Regions from separate parts of the Streptomyces siamensis genome, predicted to be linked through region 1. Evidence: riboswitches for the same ligand, from Rfam matches in the RefSeq annotation. Region 1 holds a riboswitch; each other region holds the start of a gene.

Region 1 (6,031 bases):
AAGGTGCCTGCGCTGCGCGTCGGCGTGGGCGACTTGGCGGTCTGGGTCACGTGGTAGGCGACTCCGGGGTTGGCCGCGAAGTAGGCGTCGATCTTCCCGCCGTTGAGCGCCAGATAGGTGCTGTTCTTGCTCGCGAAGTGCTTGACGGTGAGCTGCTTGCCCTCCTGCTTGAGCTTGGTCTGCCACTCCAGGAGGATCTTCTCCTGGTTGGTGCCGTTGTCGACGGCCACGGTCCTGCCGGCCAGGTTGCGGTAGTCGCCGCCGAAGTTCCACTTGCTCGACTTGAGCACCTCGAAGCCGACGTCGTCCTTGCGGTAGGACGCGAAGTCGTACTTCTTCTTGCGCTCCTCGGTGTCGGTGATGTTGGCGAACGCGACGTCGACCTTGCCGCTGTCGATGCCGACGAACATGTTCTCCCAGGTGGAGTTCTTCAGTTCCGGCTCCAGCCCGAGCACCGCGGCGACCAGACGGCCGAAGTCGGGTTCCGCGCCGGTGAGGGTCTTCTGGTCCGAGCCGACGTAGGCGAGCGGCGGGAAGCCGTCGGGCAGGGCTCCGACGCCGATCGTCAGCCTGCCGCTGCGGCGGACCGACGCGGGCAGCTCCTTGCTGATCGACTTCACCTCGGTGACCTTCAACTCTGCTGTCTTCGCGGCGCCGTTGGACAGCCGGCCCACGGTCACCGTGCCCGCGGCGTCGGTCGTGGTCGCGGCGTCGCTGTCGCCTCCGCAGGCGCTCATGGAGGCGGCCAGGGAGACGACCGCGGTGGCCGCGGTGAGCCCGCGTATCAGGCTGCGTCGGGAGAAGTGCGTAGGCATGGCTGTCCTTGTCGCTGAGTGAGGGTGGGCGTGACGTGACGGTGGGGGGCCTGACGCCGGGTGGTGCGTGGGAGCGGTGGGGCACGCCGGGAGGTGTCAGGGAGTGGTGCGGGGGTGCGGGTCAGAGCACCTTGCTGAGGAAGTCCCGGGTCCGCTCGTGGCGCGGCGCGTCCAGCACCTGGCCGGGCGGCCCCTGTTCGACGATGCGGCCGCCGTCGACGAAGACGACCCGGTCGGCGACCTCGCGGGCGAAGCCGATCTCGTGGGTGACGATCACGAGGGTGGTGCCGCTGGTCGCCAGGTCCTTGATGACGGCCAGGACCTCGCCGACGAGTTCGGGGTCGAGTGCCGAGGTCGGTTCGTCGAACAGGATGATCCCCGGGCGCAGCGCGAGGGCGCGGGCGATCGCCACGCGCTGCTGCTGGCCGCCGGACAGCTGGCGCGGGTAGGCGCCCGCCTTGTCGCCGAGGCCCACCCGGCCGAGGAGTTCGCGTGCGAGTTCCTGGGCCGCGGGCCGGCTCAGCTTCCCGGTGGCGACGGGCGCGGCGGCCACGTTGTCGAGGACGGTCAGATGGGGGAACAGGTTGAAGTTCTGGAAGACGAAGCCGATCCGGCTGCGCTGGGCCAGGATCGCCCGCTCGCCGAGCTCCTTCAGCCGTCGGCCGTGCCGGCGTACGCCGATGAGCTCGCCGTTCACGCTGACGTGTCCGACCTCGGGCTTCTCCAGGTGGTTGATCACCCGCAGCAGCGTCGACTTGCCGGAGCCGGACGGGCCGAGGATCACCGTGACCTCGCCCGGACGGACCGTCAGGTCGATGCCGTCGAGGACCCGTTGGGTGCCGTACCACTTGTGCACGTCGTGCACCTCCAGGGCGGCGGGGCTCGCTTCGAGGGTCGATGCGGTGGTCATACGGCGGCCTCCTTGCGCAGCCGGGCCCGCAGGTCCCCGAGGCCGGCGCGCGCCTTCTGCAGGGGGGTCGGCGGCAGGGTGCGCGTCGCGCCCCGGGCGAAGTACCGCTCGACGTAGAACTGGACGACGGACACGGCGCTCGTCAGGATCAGGTACCAGACCGTGGCGACCAGCAGCAGCGGCACGATGTCGCCGGGGTAGGTGCTGCCCATCGTCTGCACGGAGCCGAACAGGTCGAGCAGCGAGACGTAGAAGACCAGGGACGTGCCCTTGATCAGGCCGATCAGCTGGTTGACGTAGTTCGGGGTGATGGACCGCAGGGCCTGCGGGAACACGATGCGGGTGAACTGGTAGCCCTTCGGCAGGCCGAGCGCGGCGGACGCCTCGTGCTGGCCCTGGTCGACGGAGAGGATGCCGCCGCGGACGACCTCGGAGGCGTACGCGGCCTCGTTGAGGCTGAGTCCGATGACGGCGACCGCCATGTCGGTGGCGAGCCGCGACTCGTCGAAGCTGACGAAGGCAGGGCCGAACGGGACGCCGAGGCTCAACGTCTTGTACAAGGCACTGAAGTTGTAGAGGAAGATCAGCACGACGATCAGCGGCACGGAGCGGAACAGCCACGTGTACAGCCAGCTCACCGCGCGCAGCACCGGGCTGCCGGAGAGCCTGGCCAGGGCGAGCAGGACCCCGCCGAGCAGTCCCAGCACGGCGCTGAGCGCGGCCACTTCGAGGGTGATGACGAGGCCGTCGAGGATCGTGGGGCGCAGGAACCAGTAGCGGAAGCGGTCCCACTGGTAGAAGGGGTTGGTGGCCAGGCCGTGGACGATCTGGGCGAGCAGGACCAGGACGACGGCCGTGCCGATCCAGCGGCCCGGCCTGCGCAGCGGCAGGACCCGCTGGGCCGTGAGCGGTTTCGCCGGGGGGTGGGCGGGCGGTGCCTCGGCGAGAGACACGGCGGCGCCGGGGGGTTCACTCATGGGTGCTCCAGCAAAGAGGGACACCCCGGGGCGGGCGTGCGGGCGCGACGTCGGCGCGGCGCCGTGGGACGGCCGCGGACGACGGACTGCGGGAGGACGCCGGTACCGGGGGCTGGGCGGACAGAGGGCACACCGCTCAGCGGTGCGCGTCAGGGATTCAGAACGCCGTCAGCCTTGACAGCGGGCACAGCCCGGGGCGCTACACAGTGCGCTGTTGACACGGAGCAGGTCGACGCAGCGGTCGGCGCACAGCAGGACGCAGCCGCGGGGCCGCCGTGCGGCCTTCCTCGAAGCTGTGTGCATCGCCGTCTCCATCGCTGTTCCCGCCCGTGGGCGCTCGCGCTTACCGAAGGTCTTCCGGTCCGGTCCTCACCTGGGGCACCCCACCGCGACAGGAGGGTTGCCGGACAGCGAGCCAGGGCTTGTCGCTGACACTCATGACCGATCTGCGGCGTAAGTTAGGCACTTCCGGAAACCGATGTCAACGCCGGGCGGCCAGGATGACCACCTGGTGAGACCCGGTCCACGCCTTCTTGACGGCTCCGGGGAGCCCGCCGAGACTGACGGGGACGGTCACGATTGTCAGCGCCTCGTCACTCGGTTCTTCCGTGCGACGCGGTGATCGGCCCCGGCCCGCTGACAGGCAACCCTTCCACCGCGACGGGGTGCCCCGGGTGACGACCGGGTCCCGCCGGCGTGGTGGGGCAAGCGTGGTCGCGCAGGAGCGCGGACCCTGGAGCGGGACCGGTGGGAATGCCCAGGAACGATCTGACGAGACGTCTGCACATCGATCTGCAGCGGGTCTCCAGCGCCTACTAGACCGGCCGCGTCGAGCCGGTACGCAAGCGCAGTCACTCCGTTCCTCCACGGCCGCCGCCCACGGGCGGGGCCGGGACCTCGTCGTTCCCAGGGAGAGTCATGCCCAAGACATCGTCGCGCGCTTCGGATTCAGGGATCTCCAGTACATGCGGCGGCGCCGCGGCCGACGCGAGCACCTCCAACCCCGGTGCCCCGGCGCCCTGTTGCCCGCTCCCCGGGGACCCGGGCCCGGCCGTGTCCCTGCCCGGCCTCCGTCCCCGGGGCGGGGCGCCGTCGGGGCCGGCCCGCGCACCGCGCATCCGCAGCCGCATCGGAGAGGGAGTCGCCGGAGGTTTCTACCCGGCGCCCCACCGCTACGAGTTGTACCTGTCGCAGGACTGTCCGCGCTCGCTGCGGCTGTCCGTGACCCTGCGCCTGCTGGGCCTGCAGGACTCGGTGGCGACCACGGTCCTGGCGGATCCCGCCGCGACACCCGAGGCGTTCGCCGGGCTGCGCCGCGCCTACGAGGCCACCTGGCACCACTACGAGGGCCCGCTGACCGCCCCTACGCTGTGCGACCGCTGGAGCGGACGCGTCGTCAGCAATCACACCCCCGACATCCTGCGTGATCTCGCGGGCCTCGCGGGCGGGGGCGACGCCGCCTACGTCACCACGCTGCGCCCGGCAGCACTCGCCGCGGACATCGACGCGCTGTCCCGGCTCCTGGACCGTGACGTCACGCCGGCCGCGTCGGCGGACGTCCTGTCCACGGCGCTGGCGCCGCTGGACCGCCGACTGGCCGTGTATCCATATGTTCTGGGCCGTCGGCTGACCGCCGCGGACGTGGATCTGTGGGCGGCGCTCACCCAGACCGGCGCGGCCGGCGTCCCGGCCGACACCCTCGCCCGGCATCCCCGACTCGACGCCTACGCGCGCCGTCTCGGCGAGCACCCCGCCTTCCGGGGTGCCCGGTGTCAGCTCACCCCGCGAACCCGCCGCGACGGGTGACGAAACCCGTCCCGCCCAGCGAATCCTTCACCTGCGGCAATCGCGATCGAACATCAACTGACTAGACTACGCACCCTCGTACACACGATCGCGCCACGTACGAGCGAAGCCGTTCCCGAAGGGTTCCGACTCTTGATAGCCATCGAAGATGTCAGCAAGCGGTACGCCGACGGCACGGTGGCCGTCGACCGCCTCTCCCTCCAGATACCGGACCACTCCATCACCGTTCTCGTCGGACCCTCGGGCTGCGGCAAGACCACCACGTTGCGCATGATCAACCGCATGGTCGAACCCAGCAGCGGAACGATCCGGGTCAACGGCGAGGACATCCGCAGCCGGCCCGTCAACGCGCTGCGGCGGTCCATGGGTTACGTCATCCAGAACGCCGGGCTCTTCCAGCACCGCACGATCCTGGACAACATCGCCACGGTCCCGCGGCTCCTCGGCTGGTCCAAGGAGCGCGCCCGAGCCCGCGCGGCCGAACTCATGGAGCGGGTCGGCCTCGACCCGGGCATGGCCCGCCGTTACCCCTATCAGCTCTCCGGCGGTCAGCAGCAGCGCGTCGGCGTCGCCCGCGCGCTGGCCTCCGACCCGCCGGTCCTGCTCATGGACGAGCCGTTCTCCGCGGTCGACCCGGTCGTCCGGCGCGGCCTTCAGGAGGAGTTGCTCCGCATCCAGGAGGAACTCGGCAAGGCCATCGTGTTCGTCACGCACGACATGGACGAGGCGATCACCGTCGGGGACCGCGTCGCCGTGATGCGCACCGGGGGCAGGCTCGCCCAGTTCGCCTCGCCCGACGAGTTGCTCTCGTCGCCCGCCGACGCGTTCGTGGAGGAGTTCCTCGGCGCCGACCGGGGCATCCGCGGGCTGTCCTTCCTGTCCACCCGTGAGCTCACGCTCGACCGCACGGCGGTCTTCCCGGTGGGTTCCGACTGGCAGGAGATCGCGGGGCGCGCGGACACGCCCGCGCAGGTGCTGGTGACCGACGCCGGCGGCAGGCCGCTGGGCTGGGCCGACCCCACGGCGTGGGGCGGTGAGGTCGAGGCGCTGGAGCCGCACGGGCAGACCTTCGAGGTGGGCCGCGACTCGCTGCGGGTCGCACTGGACCGGGCGGTGCTGTCGCCCACCGGTCAGGCGGTCGCGGTGGACGGCGCGGGACAGGTGCTCGGGGTCGTCGGACAGGAGACCATCGCCGCCGCGATCCGTGCGGCGCGCCGGCGGCGGGCCGCGGACCCCGAGCCGGGCCCGTCCCAGGTCGAGGCCGCGCGATGAACGGCTTCTTCGACATACCGAGCGACCTCCAGCACAGCTATCTCGGCCTGATCTCCTGGCACATGCAGGAGGCCCTGATCCCGGTACTGGTCGGCCTGCTGCTGGCACTGCCGATCGGCCTGCTGTGCGTCCGCTTCAACTGGGTCTACGCGCCGGTGCTGTGGGTCACCACCGTGCTCTACGCGATCCCGTCGCTGGCCTTCTTCGTGGTGCTCATCGACTACACCGGGCTGAGCCGGCTCACGGTGATG
Region 2 (6,031 bases), on a different contig from region 1:
AACCGGGCCGCATGGTCCTGGAGTTGCGCCCGCCGGGCATGGACAAGGGCGTCGCGCTCCTGGAGTACGCCCGGGAGATCGGCGCCGAGTCCGTGCTGTACGCGGGCGACGACCTGGGCGACCTGCCGGCGTTCGCCGCGGTCGACAAGCTCCGCTCCGACGGCGTCCCCGGCCTTCTCGTGTGCAGCGGCAGTTCCGAGGTCGCCGAACTGGCCGACCGGTCCGACACGGTGGTGGACGGCCCGGGCGGCGTCGTACGTCTGCTCGCGGCGCTGGCGGCTCAGCTCGGCTGAGTGCCGTCGAGTGCCTCCAGCGCGTGCAGCTGCTCCAGGAACCACCGGGAGGGCGGCAGCGCGGTCGCCGCGGCGGCCAGCCGCTTGGTGCGCTCCGCCCGCTCGTGGGCCGGCATGGTCAGTGCCTCGTGCAGCGCCCGCGCGGTGCCGGTCACGTCGAACGGATTGATCTCGATCGCGTCCTCGTGCAGCTCCTCGAAGGCGCCGGCCTCCCGGGACAACACCAGCGCGCAGCCCTCGTCGGAGACGACGGGGACCTCCTTGGCGACGAGGTTCATGCCGTCGCGGATCGGGTTGACGAGGGCCACGTCGGCGAGCCGGTAGGCGGCCAGCGACCGGGCGAAGTCGTCCTTGACGTGCAGCACGACCGGGGTCCATCCGGGCGTCCCGTACCGGGAGTTGATCTCCTCGGCGAGCCGCTGCACCTCCGCGGTGTAGTCGCGGTAGACGGCCAGGTCCTGGCGCGAGGGGTACGCGAAGGCGACGTGCACGACGCGCTCGTGCCATTCGGGGTGGTCGTCGAGCAGCTGCCGGTACGCCAGCAGTCCGCGCACGATGTTCTTCGACAGTTCGGTCCGGTCGACCCGCACGATGGTCCTGCGGCCCTCACCGATCTGCTCGCGCAGCGCGGCCATCCGCTCGTCGACGTCGGGCTCGTGCGCGCGCCGGCGCAGGAAGTCCGCGTCCGCGCCGAGGCCGTGCACACCGATCTCGGTGGACCTCAGCGGGGGGCCGCCGGTCGGGGTGTGATCGACGGCCCTGCGCGGGTCGCCGCTCGGCCAGCTGGGGAAGATCCGCTCACCGTCGGTCTGTCCGGCGCAGATCATGAAGGCGTGTGCCCAGCGCCAGGTGAGGAAGCCGAGCCGGTCGGCGCCGAGCATGCCCCACACCAGCTGGGCGCGGATGTCGTCCGGCAGCATCCGGAAGTACTCGGGCGGGGCCCAGGGCGTGTGCGAGAAGTGGCCGATCCTGAGGTCCGGGCGCAGCTCGCGCAGCATGCCGGGCACCAGACACAGGTGGTAGTCCTGCACGATCACCACGGCACCCTCGGCCGCGGTGTCGGCCAGCGCCTCGGCGAACGCGCGGTTGTACGTCTCGTAGGCGGCCCACCGGCGCCGGAACTCCGCGTCGAAGACCGGCTCCAGGGGCGTCTGGTAGAGCATGTGGTGCACGAACCAGAGGACCGAGTTCGCGATGCCGTTGTAGGCGTCGGCGTGCACCTCGGCGTCGATGTCGAGCATGCGTACGCCCTCCTCGGCGACCCCGCGGCGCACCGCCTCGCGGTCGCCGTCGCCGAGCGCCGAGCACACCCACAGGGCGCCCGCGTCCGGACCGATCGCGGAGAGGCCGGAGACCAGCCCGCCGCCTCCCCGCCTGGCGTGCAGCGAACCGTCCTCGCGCACCTCGTACGAGACCGGGCCGCGGTTGGACGCGACGAGAATGCGGTGGGCAGCGCCCTGCGCAGAAGCCGTGGAAGCCATACGCCTCAACCTAGCCCGGCCCGGAAACGCTCAAACGTACGGACGACGGTACGAACAGGCCGTATACGACCGGCGGAGTCGGTCACTCCGTGTTTTCGCAGACCGGGGCTATGCCACTTTGCGTGACTGGTATTCGGCGATGTCCGCCATCGGTGGCCGCTCCTCCGTGTCGACGGAGTAGGTGCGCGGCTCGAAGCCGTCCTCGCCCCGCTCGAACTGGGTGAGGGCCGGGCGGACGAGGTGCCCGCGGGCCAGCCGGAGCTGTGCGGTGCGGTAGATGGCGGCGGCCATCCGGCCGAGCGCCTGGCCGTCCTGGTGACGGTGCTTGCGGACGCCGACGTCGACCTGGGCGAGGGCGTCGAGGCCCACCAGGTGCAGCGCGTCGACGAGCATGCCCAGTTCGACGCCGTACCCGACGGGGAACGGCAGCTGTTCGAGCAGGGAGCGGCGGGCCGCGTACTCGCCGCCCAGCGGCTGGACGAAGCCCGCGAGTTGCGGCCAGTGCATGTTGAGCAGGGGACGGGCCATGAGCTCGGTGACACGGCCGCCCTGGCCGGCCGCCGCCGTCGCTCCGGACGCGGAACCGTCGGACACGGTCAGCGGCCGGTCGTACATGGCCTTGACGAGGTCCACACCCGGTTCGGTGAGCAGCGGGCCGACGATCCCGGTGACGAAGTCCGAGGAGAACTCCTTCAGATCGGCGTCGATGAAGCAGATGACGTCCCCGCTCGTCACGAGCAGCGACCGCCACAGCACCTCGCCCTTGCCGGGCACGGCCGGGATGCGCGGCAGGATGTCGTCGCGGTGCACGACCCGCGCGCCCGCGGCGGCGGCGACCTCGGACGTGCGGTCCGTGGAGCCGGAGTCGACGACGACGATCTCGTCGACGAGGGGGACCTGTTCCATCAGGTCGTGGCGGATGATCGCGACGATGTCGCCGACCGTCTCCTCCTCGTCGAGGGCGGGCAGGACCACGCTGACCGTCGAACCGGTGGCGCGTTTCGCGGCCATGAGCTTGTGGAGCGGGCGATCGGACACGGACCAGGAGCGTGTGCCCAGCCAGCGCTCAACTTCTTCCAGCACAGTCTGCGGCTCCTCACTGTTTGATCACATGCTCTCATCGGCATGCCCGCCGTGGCAGCGGCTGATCGGCTAGGGCCGTCTCGCGGTTCGGACGACAGGTTCAACTGTCCTGGCCGTCGGTTACAGTCTTGAACAACGCGGGTGACCATCGCATGTCCTGGATCGTCGGCGCGTAAGCAGTTCAATAGTCAAACAATCAAATACCGCTCATCCAGAGGGGCAGAGGGATACGGCCCGATGAAGCCCCGGCAACCCTCCAGCCGGTCTCGTACCGATCGACGTCTCGATCGCACCGCGAGGCTCCCGGCTTGGGAAGGTGCCAAATCCGTCTCACGGCGAGATGCGTCGTGAGGAAGATGAGGAGAAAGGGCCTCGCCTCCATGGCTGCGCAGACAGTTGCAACCACCACGAACTCCGTCGACCTCGGTCCCGCCGCCGCCCTCTCGTGCCGGGAGTGCGGCCACCGCGTGCCCCTCGGCCCGGTCTTCGCCTGCGAGGAGTGTTTCGGCCCGCTGGAGATCGCGTACGACTACTCGGCCTACGACACCGAGGAACTCCGCAAGCGCATCGAAGCGGGCCCCGCGAACATCTGGCGCTACGCGCCCCTGCTGCCCGTCCCCGCGGACGTCGCCGAGAAGCCGAACATCAACCCCGGCTGGACCAAGCTCGTCAAGGCCGACAACCTCGCCCGCGAACTGGGCGTGACCGGCGGCCTGTACGTGAAGGACGACTCCGGCAACCCGACGCACTCCTTCAAGGACCGCGTCGTCGCGCAGGCCCTGGAGGCCGCCCGCGCCTTCGGCTTCACCACCCTGTCCTGCTCCTCCACCGGCAACCTCGCCGGCGCCGTCGGCGCCGCCGCGGCCCGCGCCGGCTTCCGCTCCTGCGTGTTCATCCCGCACGACCTGGAGCAGGGCAAGGTCGTCATGGCCGCGGTCTACGGCGGCGAACTCGTCGGCATCCAGGGCAACTACGACGACGTGAACCGCTTCTGCTCCGAGCTGATCGGCGACCCGGCCGGCGAGGGCTGGGGCTTCGTCAACGTCAACCTGCGCCCGTACTACGCGGAGGGCTCCAAGACCCTCGCCTACGAGATCTGCGAGCAGCTCGGCTGGAAGCTCCCGGACCAGCTGGTCGTCCCGATCGCCTCCGGCTCCCAGCTCACGAAGATCGACAAGGGTCTCCAGGAGCTGATCAAGCTCGGCCTCGTCGAGGACAAGCCGTACAAGATCTTCGGCGCCCAGGCCGAGGGCTGCTCGCCGGTCTCCGTCGCCTACAAGGCCGGGCAGGACGTCGTCCGCCCGCAGAAGCCGGACACCATCGCCAAGTCGCTGGCCATCGGCAACCCGGCCGACGGTCCGTACGTGCTCGACATCGCGCGGCGCACCGGCGGTGCGGTGGAGGACGTGAACGACGAGCAGATCGTCGACGCGATCAAGCTGCTGGCGCGCACCGAGGGCATCTTCGCGGAGACGGCCGGTGGTGTGACCGTCGGCGTCACCCGCAAGCTGATCGAGAACGGTCTGCTCGACCCGGCCCTGACCACGGTCGTGCTGAACACCGGCGACGGCCTCAAGACCCTGGACGCGGTGGCCTCGGACACCGGCCTGACCGCGACCATCCGCCCGAACCTGGACTCCTTCCGAGAGGCTGGCCTCGCATCATGAGCGTCAACGTCCGCATCCCCACCATCCTGCGCACCTACACCGGCGGCCTGGCCGAGGTGAGCGCCGAGGGCGCGACCCTCGCCGAGGTCATCGCCGACCTGGAGAAGAACCACACGGGCATCTCCGCGCGCGTCCTGGACGACCAGGGCAAGCTGCGCCGCTTCGTCAACGTCTATGTCAACGACGACGACGTGCGGTTCGAGCAGGGTCTCGAGACGGCGACGCCTGACGGTGCGGGCGTGTCGATCATCCCGGCCGTCGCCGGAGGCTGACCCCCGAGCGGTGACATGCCGGCCTGGGCGCGAGGCCCGCGGACGGACGTCACCGAGAGTGAGATCGTTACCGAGGGTAATGCCCATCACCGAGAGTTCATCGAATTGCCCCCTCCGTGAGAGAAACGGAGGGGGCAATTCTGCATGGTTGAGCACGGTACAGTTGGGGAACCCGCTTGGCATTTCATGCCGGACGCATATGAGTACCTGTGCGGCACCCGACAAGAAGTAGCCAAAGTGCCCCGCCTTTTTGAGCCGTTTATGGCATTTACGGGGCCCGACTTGCCCTGAATCTTCGCACATTCTCCGCATATTCCCGATCGGCCGTGCCCAGAATTCTCGTCCGATTGACCTGTTGCAGACGGCAGTTGGGCAGATACATTCAGCCGCGGTCGACGCGTTCCGGCGCACACCCCCAACCGTTGGGGGGTGAGGTCTGACCCGGATCCGCGAAGTGTGGATCTGTGCAAGGGCCAGTAATAGGGGAGTTAGGCATGGCTCAGGGCACCGTCAAGTGGTTCAACGCGGAGAAGGGGTACGGCTTCATCGCGGTCGACGGTGGTGCGGATGTATTCGTCCACTACAGCGCGATTCAGATGGACGGCTACCGCACCCTTGAAGAGGGCCAGCGGGTCGAGTTCGAGATCTCGCAGGGTCAGAAGGGGCCGCAGGCGGACATGGTCCGTTTGGCTGCCGGCTGAAGCACGCGCCGACTGATTGTTCGACGTGACGAAGGGCTCGTATCCCCATGGGGTACGGGCCCTTCGGTCTGTCCGCGGCGCGGGGGCCGTCCCGTGGTCCGCTCCCGTGCGCCCCTGTGTTCACCTGGGGATCCGCTGGAGCCGCTTGCACTCGACAGGGGCGAGTGCTAATCATTGGCGTTAGCACTCTGAAGGTGAGAGTGACAACGAAGGACCGGGTCGGTGAGGCCCGCAGGCCGGGTGGGGCAAGGAACCACGAGGCATGCAGGCCGTCCGTCGCGGGCGCCAGCGCGGTCCTGTGAGCTTTCCACCCCAGTCCGGGAGGACCACTTCACATGGCCAAGATCATCGCGTTCGACGAGGAGGCACGGCGCGGCCTTGAGCGCGGTATGAACCAGCTCGCCGACGCCGTCAAGGTGACCCTCGGCCCCAAGGGCCGCAACGTCGTCCTTGAGAAGAAGTGGGGCGCCCCCACGATCACCAACGATGGTGTGTCCATCGCCAAGGAGATCGAGCTGGAGGACCCGTACGAGA
Region 3 (6,031 bases), on a different contig from region 1:
CGTGTTCATCCCGCTGATCATCTTCCCGCTGGTCCTGGTCGCGATCGCGGTCTACCCGTTCATCGAGTCCTGGGTCACCGGCGACAAGCGCGAGCACCACATCCTGGACCGCCCGCGCAACGTCCCGACCCGGACCGCGTTCGGTGCCGCCTGGATCAGCTGGTACTTCGTCCTGCTCGTCGGTGGTGGCAACGACCTCTGGGCCACGCACTTCCACCTGTCGATCAACTCGATCACCTGGTTCGTCCGGATCGCGTTCTTCGTCGTGCCGGTGCTGGTCTTCCTCGCCACCAAGCGGATCTGCCTCGGCCTCCAGCGCCGCGACCGGGACAAGGTGCTGCACGGCCGCGAGTCGGGCATCATCAAGCGCCTGCCGCACGGTGAGTTCATCGAGGTCCACGAGCCGCTCAGCCAGGACGCGCTGCACACGCTCACCGCGCACGAGCAGTACAAGCCGGCCGAGATCGGCCCGACGGTCGACGAGAACGGTGTCGAGCGCAAGGTCAGCGGCCCGGAACGGCTGCGCGCCAAGCTGAGCAAGGGCTACTACGGGGAGGACAACCAGATCCCCAAGCCCACGGTCGAGGAGTACAAGGAGATCACGAGCGGCCACGGCCACCACTGATCACCTACCGACCCTGCTGATCGCCACGGCTGGAGCCCCGTCCATTGCATGGACGGGGCTCTTTGCCGTCCTCCGGGCTGGATAGGGTGGAGCCTGCCGGTACGTGCGTGCGTACCCGCCTTTTGTACGTGTCTACGAACCCAGGAGCGGCATATGAGTGCTGTGACCCCCGCTGGAGGCGACATCGCGGCGGGCCGTTCCTGGCCCGAGGTACTGAACGGCCTGCTCGACGGCCGCGACCAGAGCGCCGACGACACGGCGTGGGCGATGGACCGCATCATGCGCGGCGAGGCGACGGACGCGCAGATCGCGGGCTTCGCGGTGGCGCTGCGTGCCAAGGGCGAGACGGTCGAGGAGATCTCCGGACTCGTCCGGACGATGTACGAGCACGCCAACGTGATCGAGGTGCCGGGCCCGGCGGTGGACATCGTCGGGACGGGCGGCGACGGCGCGAAGACGGTGAACATCTCCACGATGTCCGCGATCGTGGTCGCCGGGACCGGGGCCAAGGTCGTCAAGCACGGCAACCGGGCCGCGTCGTCGGCCTCGGGCGCCTCGGACGTCCTGGAGAAGCTCGGCGTCAATCTGGAACTGACGCCGAAGCGGGTCGCCGAGGTGGCCGAGGAGGCCGGGATCACCCTCTGCTTCGCCGTGAAGTTCCATCCGGCGCTGCGTCACGTGGCCGCCGCGCGCGGCCAGCTGGGGATCCGGACGACGTTCAACATCCTCGGCCCGCTGACCAACCCGGCACGGGTGAAGGCCCAGGCCGTCGGTGTGGCGGACCCGCGCATGGCGCCCATCGTGGCCGGTGTCTTCGCCGAGCGGGGCAACTCCTCACTGGTCTTCCGCGGCGACGACGGACTCGACGAGCTGACCACGACGTCGACGTCGCGCGTCTGGGTCGTGCGCGACGGCAAGGTGACCGAGGAGCGCTTCGACCCGCGCGACGTCGGGATCGAGCTCGTCCCGGTGGAGGCCCTGCGCGGCGCCGACGCCTCGTACAACGCGGACGTCGCGCGACGGCTGCTGAACGGCGAGCGCGGTCCCGTGCGGGACGCGGTCCTGCTGAACTCGGCGGCGGCGCTGGTGGCGCTCTCGCCGGGCGACGCGCCGCTGACGGAGCAGATCCGTGCCGCCATGGCGCAGGCGGCCGAGTCGATCGACTCGGGGGCCGCGAAGCGGGCCCTCGACCGGTGGGTGCGGGTCAGCAACGCCTGACCGCCGCCGTCCGTACCCGATGTGACACAGGGCGCAGTCCGGATCCTGGACTGCGCCTTGCACGTCGAAGATCTTCTGGCAAGATGCTGTACCAGGTCATGAGCGACAGCCATCAGGCCCCGGCCGGCTGTCCGGCAACCCTCCGTCCGTGGCGGGGTGCCCCGGGTGAAGACCAGGCCGTAGGCAGCGAGGTCTACGGCAAGCGCGGACCCCTCGTGTCACCAGGGGTCCTGGTCGTTCGAGGGAGCCTTCTGTGAGCAAGCGAATGCGATAGGGCGTCGAGCCCCGCCTCCGCGTACCCCTTTCACCTTTTCCCGCGTCGAGCCGTACCTCCGTGTACCGGCCGCGCGGTGATTCCGCCTGCCTCTCACAGGAGCTCGCCATGTCTGTCACCACCGTTGCCGCCGACCAGTCCGTTTGTGCCCCTCTGGCCGTTCTCGGGCGAGATGTCACCGTCCCCCTCGTGACGGGCGGCGAGGTCACCTACGCCGCGCTCGACTACGCCGCCAGCGCCCCCGCCCTCCAGCGGGTGTGGGACGACGTCGCCGCGTACGCCCCGTACTACGGCAGCGTGCACCGCGGGGCCGGCTACCTCTCGCAGCTGTCCACCGACCTGTTCGAGAACGCCCGCCGGACGGTCGCCGAATTCCTCGACTGCCGCTCCGACGACCAGCTCGTCTTCACCCGCTCCACCACCGACTCGCTCAACCTGCTCGCCGCCACCCTTCCGGCCGACTGCCAGGTCTTCGTCTTCGAGACCGAGCACCACGCCTCGCTGCTGCCCTGGCGGGACGCGCGCGTCACGTACCTGAACGCCCCGCGCACCCCCGAGCAGGCGGTCGCGACGCTGGAGCGGGCGCTCGCCGACCGCGACCCTTCCCCAAGCTCTCGGCTGCGCTCGAGCAGGGGAGGCCCCTATGGCCCGGCCCTGGTCTGCGTCACCGGCGCCTCGAACGTCACCGGCGAGCTCTGGCCGGTGCGCGAACTGGCCGCCGCCGCGCACGCCCACGGCGCGCGCATCGTGCTGGACGCCGCGCAGCTGGCCCCGCACCACCCGGTGTCGGTGCGGGACCTCGATGTCGACTGGGTCGTCTTCTCCGGGCACAAGCTGTACGCGCCCTTCGGCGCCGGCGTCCTCGCGGGCCGCGCCGACTGGCTTCGGGAGGCCGACCCGTACCTGGCGGGCGGCGGCGCGAGCCGCAAGGTGTCGCGGCGCGAGGACGGCGGTGTGGACGTGGAGTGGCACGACACCGCCGCGCGGCACGAGGCCGGTTCGCCGAACGTCATCGGCGCCTACGCGATCGCGTCCGCCTGCAAGGCACTCACCGAGGCCGGCTTCGACACGCTGGTCGCCCGCGAGCGGCACCTGATCGACACGGTCCGCGCCGGTCTCGCCGGCGTACCCGAGGTACGGGTGCTCTCGCTCTTCGGCGACGACGCCGCGCGCGTCGGTGTGATCTCCTTCGTCGTCGAGGGCTGGAACAGCTCGCACTTCGCCGCGGCGCTCTCCGCCGAGTACGGCATCGGTGTCCGTGACGGCCTCTTCTGCGCCCACCCGCTGGTCAGGACCCTGCTCGGCAGCGACCCGCAGACCCAGGGGGAGTGCGGGGCCCCGGAGGCCGCGCCCGGCGAGAAGTCCCTCAACGCGATCCGCGTCAGCTTCGGCGCGGGTACCCCCGACGAGCACGTCGAGCGCTTCGTCACCGCGGTGAAGGAGCTCGTGCGGGACGGCGCGAAGTGGCGGTACCGCACGGAGGACGGCCGCTGCGTGCCCGCGGTCTGAGCGGGGTTCTCGTCAAAAGGCCGCCCGGCGACCGGGCGGCCCTTCGCACCGAGGTCACACGATCAGGAGTCGAGCCCGATCGCGAACGCCGCCTCCAGGTCGTGCTGCGAGTAGGTGCGGAACGCGACGTGCGTGTCCGTGGCCTCGACGCCCGGGATCTTGCTGATCTTGCCGGGGATGACGTCCGCCAGGTCGTCGTGGGCCTGCACCCGGACCATCGCGATCAGGTCGTACGTACCCGTGACGGAGAAGACCTCGCTGACGGAATCCAGCGCGGCGATCGACTCGGCGATCTCGGGGATCCGGTCCACGCTGGTCTTGATGAGGACGATCGCGGTGATCACGGCTGGTTCTCTCCCTCGGGGGCCGCTGCTGAGGCTCTCACCCTACTCGCGGTCCAACCTGCCCGGTCGCCGCGCCGGGGGTCCGCCGTGCGGCCGGGCCGCCGCCGGGGGCGGGGTCCCCTCGGCGGGCCCGGCGGCCGTCCGGCCGAACCGCAGCCACACGTAGCCGAAGCCCAGTGTGAAGCCCACCAGATGGGCCAGATAGGCGACCCCGGGGCCGCCGTCGTCCTGGCTCGCCGCCAGCCACTGGAGGATCACCCAGAAGGGCAGTACCACCCAGGCCGGGAAACGCAGCGGCAGGAAGAAGAGGAACGGCAGGAGACTGGTCACCCGGGCCGTGGGGAACAGGTACAGGAACGCGCCGAGCACCGCGGAGATCGCCCCGGAGGCGCCGACCAGGGACTGCTGCGACTCCGCGTTGGCCGCGGCGTAGCCGAGGAGCGCGAGATAGCCGCAGCCCACGTAGAAGAGGGCGAACTGCACATGCCCCATGCGTTCCTCGGCCATCAGCCCGAAGACGAAGAAGAAGAGCATGTTGCCCAGGAGATGGAGCCAACTGCCGTGGATGAAAAGGGCCGTGGCGGGGGTCAACGCCTCGCGCGCGGCACCGTCGAACAGATCGCCGGGGACCACGCCCCAACGCCGGAAGTAGGCCCGCTGCGCGGCGGCCAGCGCGTCCCCGGTGCCGTAGACCGGGTTGAGGCCCGACGCCGGGCCGATCACGAAGATCAGACAGCACAGGGCGATCAGCCCGTACGTCACCGGCGCCGACTGACCCCGAACTGCTCTGCCGACCGTCGTACTCCATTTGCTGATCATGGTGCAGAGCATGGCGTAACGGGACGGATGAACACAGACCGCCTCGCCGCGGTGGACGGCGGAGCGTCGGGGAGCCGCCAGGCCGTAGGGTTACGAGCCACATGCACCGGGAGACTGGCGCTGGACGGACACTAGAAGGAAGCGGACTGCCTCATGACGGTTCCCCTGCCGGACGCCAAGACGCGCTGGCGCTGCACTCTCTGCGGCAACCTCACGCGTTTCGACGTGACCCGCTCGTCGAAGGTCGTCGAGTATGTGCACCTCGACCTGGCCGGTGAGCCGAAGGTCGAGGAGCGCGAGGTGGTCAGTGAGACCATCGAGTCGGTCCGGTGCCGCTGGTGCAACGCGGTGGACCAGGTGGAACTGGTGGACAGGCCGGGCGCCGGCTCCTGAGGGAGCGGGCCCCACAGACATTGGGGTGACGGATGGTGGAGACCACAGGCGGGGAGCCGGACGACGGCGCCGCTGAGGTGCTCGACCGCCCGCTGCCCGACGGCGTGCGCCGCCGCGTCGTGCAGATCGTCTCCGACGGCTTCGGCGGGCTGACCGTCGGTGAACTGCCCGCCCAGTTGCGGCAGTATGCGCGGTTCGCCCCCAATCGGCGGGCCAAGTTCGCCGGGAACGCCATGGCGGCGGCCCTGGAGACGGACACGCTGTTCAGACAGCGCATCGCCGAGAAGCTGAGAGAGGCGCAGCCGGAGATCGCCGGTGCCCTCGACTCGGGCGCGCCGCCCCCGGCCGCGGATCCGCTGGACGTGGCGGCCGCGGCCTATGTGCTGCGCCCCACGGGCTGGGTGAAGCTGGTGACCGCCGCCGGCGAGGAGGCCCTGCGGGCGGACGCCGAGCGCGCCGACGAGGAGACCCGGGCCGAGCTGGAGCGGCTGCGGGCGGAGCTCGCCGAGGCCCGCGGTCAGACCAGGGCCGAGACGGAACGGCTGCGCGCGGAGGTGGAGTCGGCGAAGAAGGAAGCGGAATCGCTTCATCGCAAGCTGCGCGGGGCCCTCAGTGACGTCAAGCGCGGCGAGGCGGCCCTGCGCAAGCTCCAGGGCGAGATGGACGGCGTACGGGCGGAGGCGCAGGCCCAGGTGTCCGCCTCCGACAGCGAGGCCCGGCGACTCAAGGCGCGCCTCGGCGAGGTCGAGGCCAATCTGGAGGCGACACGGCGGGCGGCGCGTGAGGGCCGCAGCGTCGAGGACATGCGGGTGCGCCTGCTCCTCGACACGGTGCTGGACGCCGCCCAGG

Evidence for each region. Region 1 has a riboswitch for S-adenosylmethionine ahead of ABEB03_RS16755 (amino acid ABC transporter permease). Riboswitches for the same ligand answer to the same signal wherever they lie in the genome.
Region 2: it holds a riboswitch for S-adenosylmethionine, as region 1 does, so the genes downstream of both, thrC (threonine synthase) here and ABEB03_RS16755 (amino acid ABC transporter permease) in region 1, are expected to answer to the same signal.
Region 3: it holds a riboswitch for S-adenosylmethionine, as region 1 does, so the genes downstream of both, ABEB03_RS08070 (aminotransferase class V-fold PLP-dependent enzyme) here and ABEB03_RS16755 (amino acid ABC transporter permease) in region 1, are expected to answer to the same signal.

Annotation. Positions count from the first base shown of each region.
Region 1 covers NZ_BAABKB010000010.1:35,694-41,724, forward strand. The annotation lists gene ABEB03_RS16745 (ABC transporter substrate-binding protein) at 1-815, opposite strand, end outside; gene ABEB03_RS16750 (amino acid ABC transporter ATP-binding protein) at 937-1,725, opposite strand; gene ABEB03_RS16755 (amino acid ABC transporter permease) at 1,722-2,702, opposite strand; SAM riboswitch class IV at 3,037-3,145, opposite strand; SAM riboswitch class IV at 3,274-3,419, shown strand; gene ABEB03_RS45350 (putative leader peptide) at 3,456-3,521, shown strand; gene ABEB03_RS16760 (glutathione S-transferase family protein) at 3,756-4,508, shown strand; gene ABEB03_RS16765 (ABC transporter ATP-binding protein) at 4,641-5,780, shown strand; gene ABEB03_RS16770 (ABC transporter permease) at 5,777-6,031, shown strand, end outside.
Region 2 covers NZ_BAABKB010000005.1:248,679-254,709, reverse strand. The annotation lists gene otsB (trehalose-phosphatase) at 1-293, shown strand, start outside; gene ABEB03_RS12900 (alpha,alpha-trehalose-phosphate synthase (UDP-forming)) at 281-1,774, opposite strand; gene ABEB03_RS12895 (glucosyl-3-phosphoglycerate synthase) at 1,883-2,857, opposite strand; SAM riboswitch class I at 3,062-3,220, shown strand; gene thrC (threonine synthase) at 3,238-4,524, shown strand; gene ABEB03_RS12885 (MoaD/ThiS family protein) at 4,521-4,796, shown strand; gene ABEB03_RS12880 (cold-shock protein) at 5,291-5,497, shown strand; gene groL (chaperonin GroEL) at 5,833-6,031, shown strand, end outside.
Region 3 covers NZ_BAABKB010000002.1:1,205,020-1,211,050, forward strand. The annotation lists gene qcrB (cytochrome bc1 complex cytochrome b subunit) at 1-625, shown strand, start outside; gene trpD (anthranilate phosphoribosyltransferase) at 779-1,843, shown strand; SAM riboswitch class IV at 1,938-2,054, shown strand; gene ABEB03_RS08070 (aminotransferase class V-fold PLP-dependent enzyme) at 2,226-3,626, shown strand; gene ABEB03_RS08075 (Lrp/AsnC family transcriptional regulator) at 3,689-3,970, opposite strand; gene ABEB03_RS08080 (rhomboid family intramembrane serine protease) at 4,013-4,789, opposite strand; gene ABEB03_RS08085 (hypothetical protein) at 4,943-5,182, shown strand; gene ABEB03_RS08090 (NYN domain-containing protein) at 5,215-6,031, shown strand, end outside.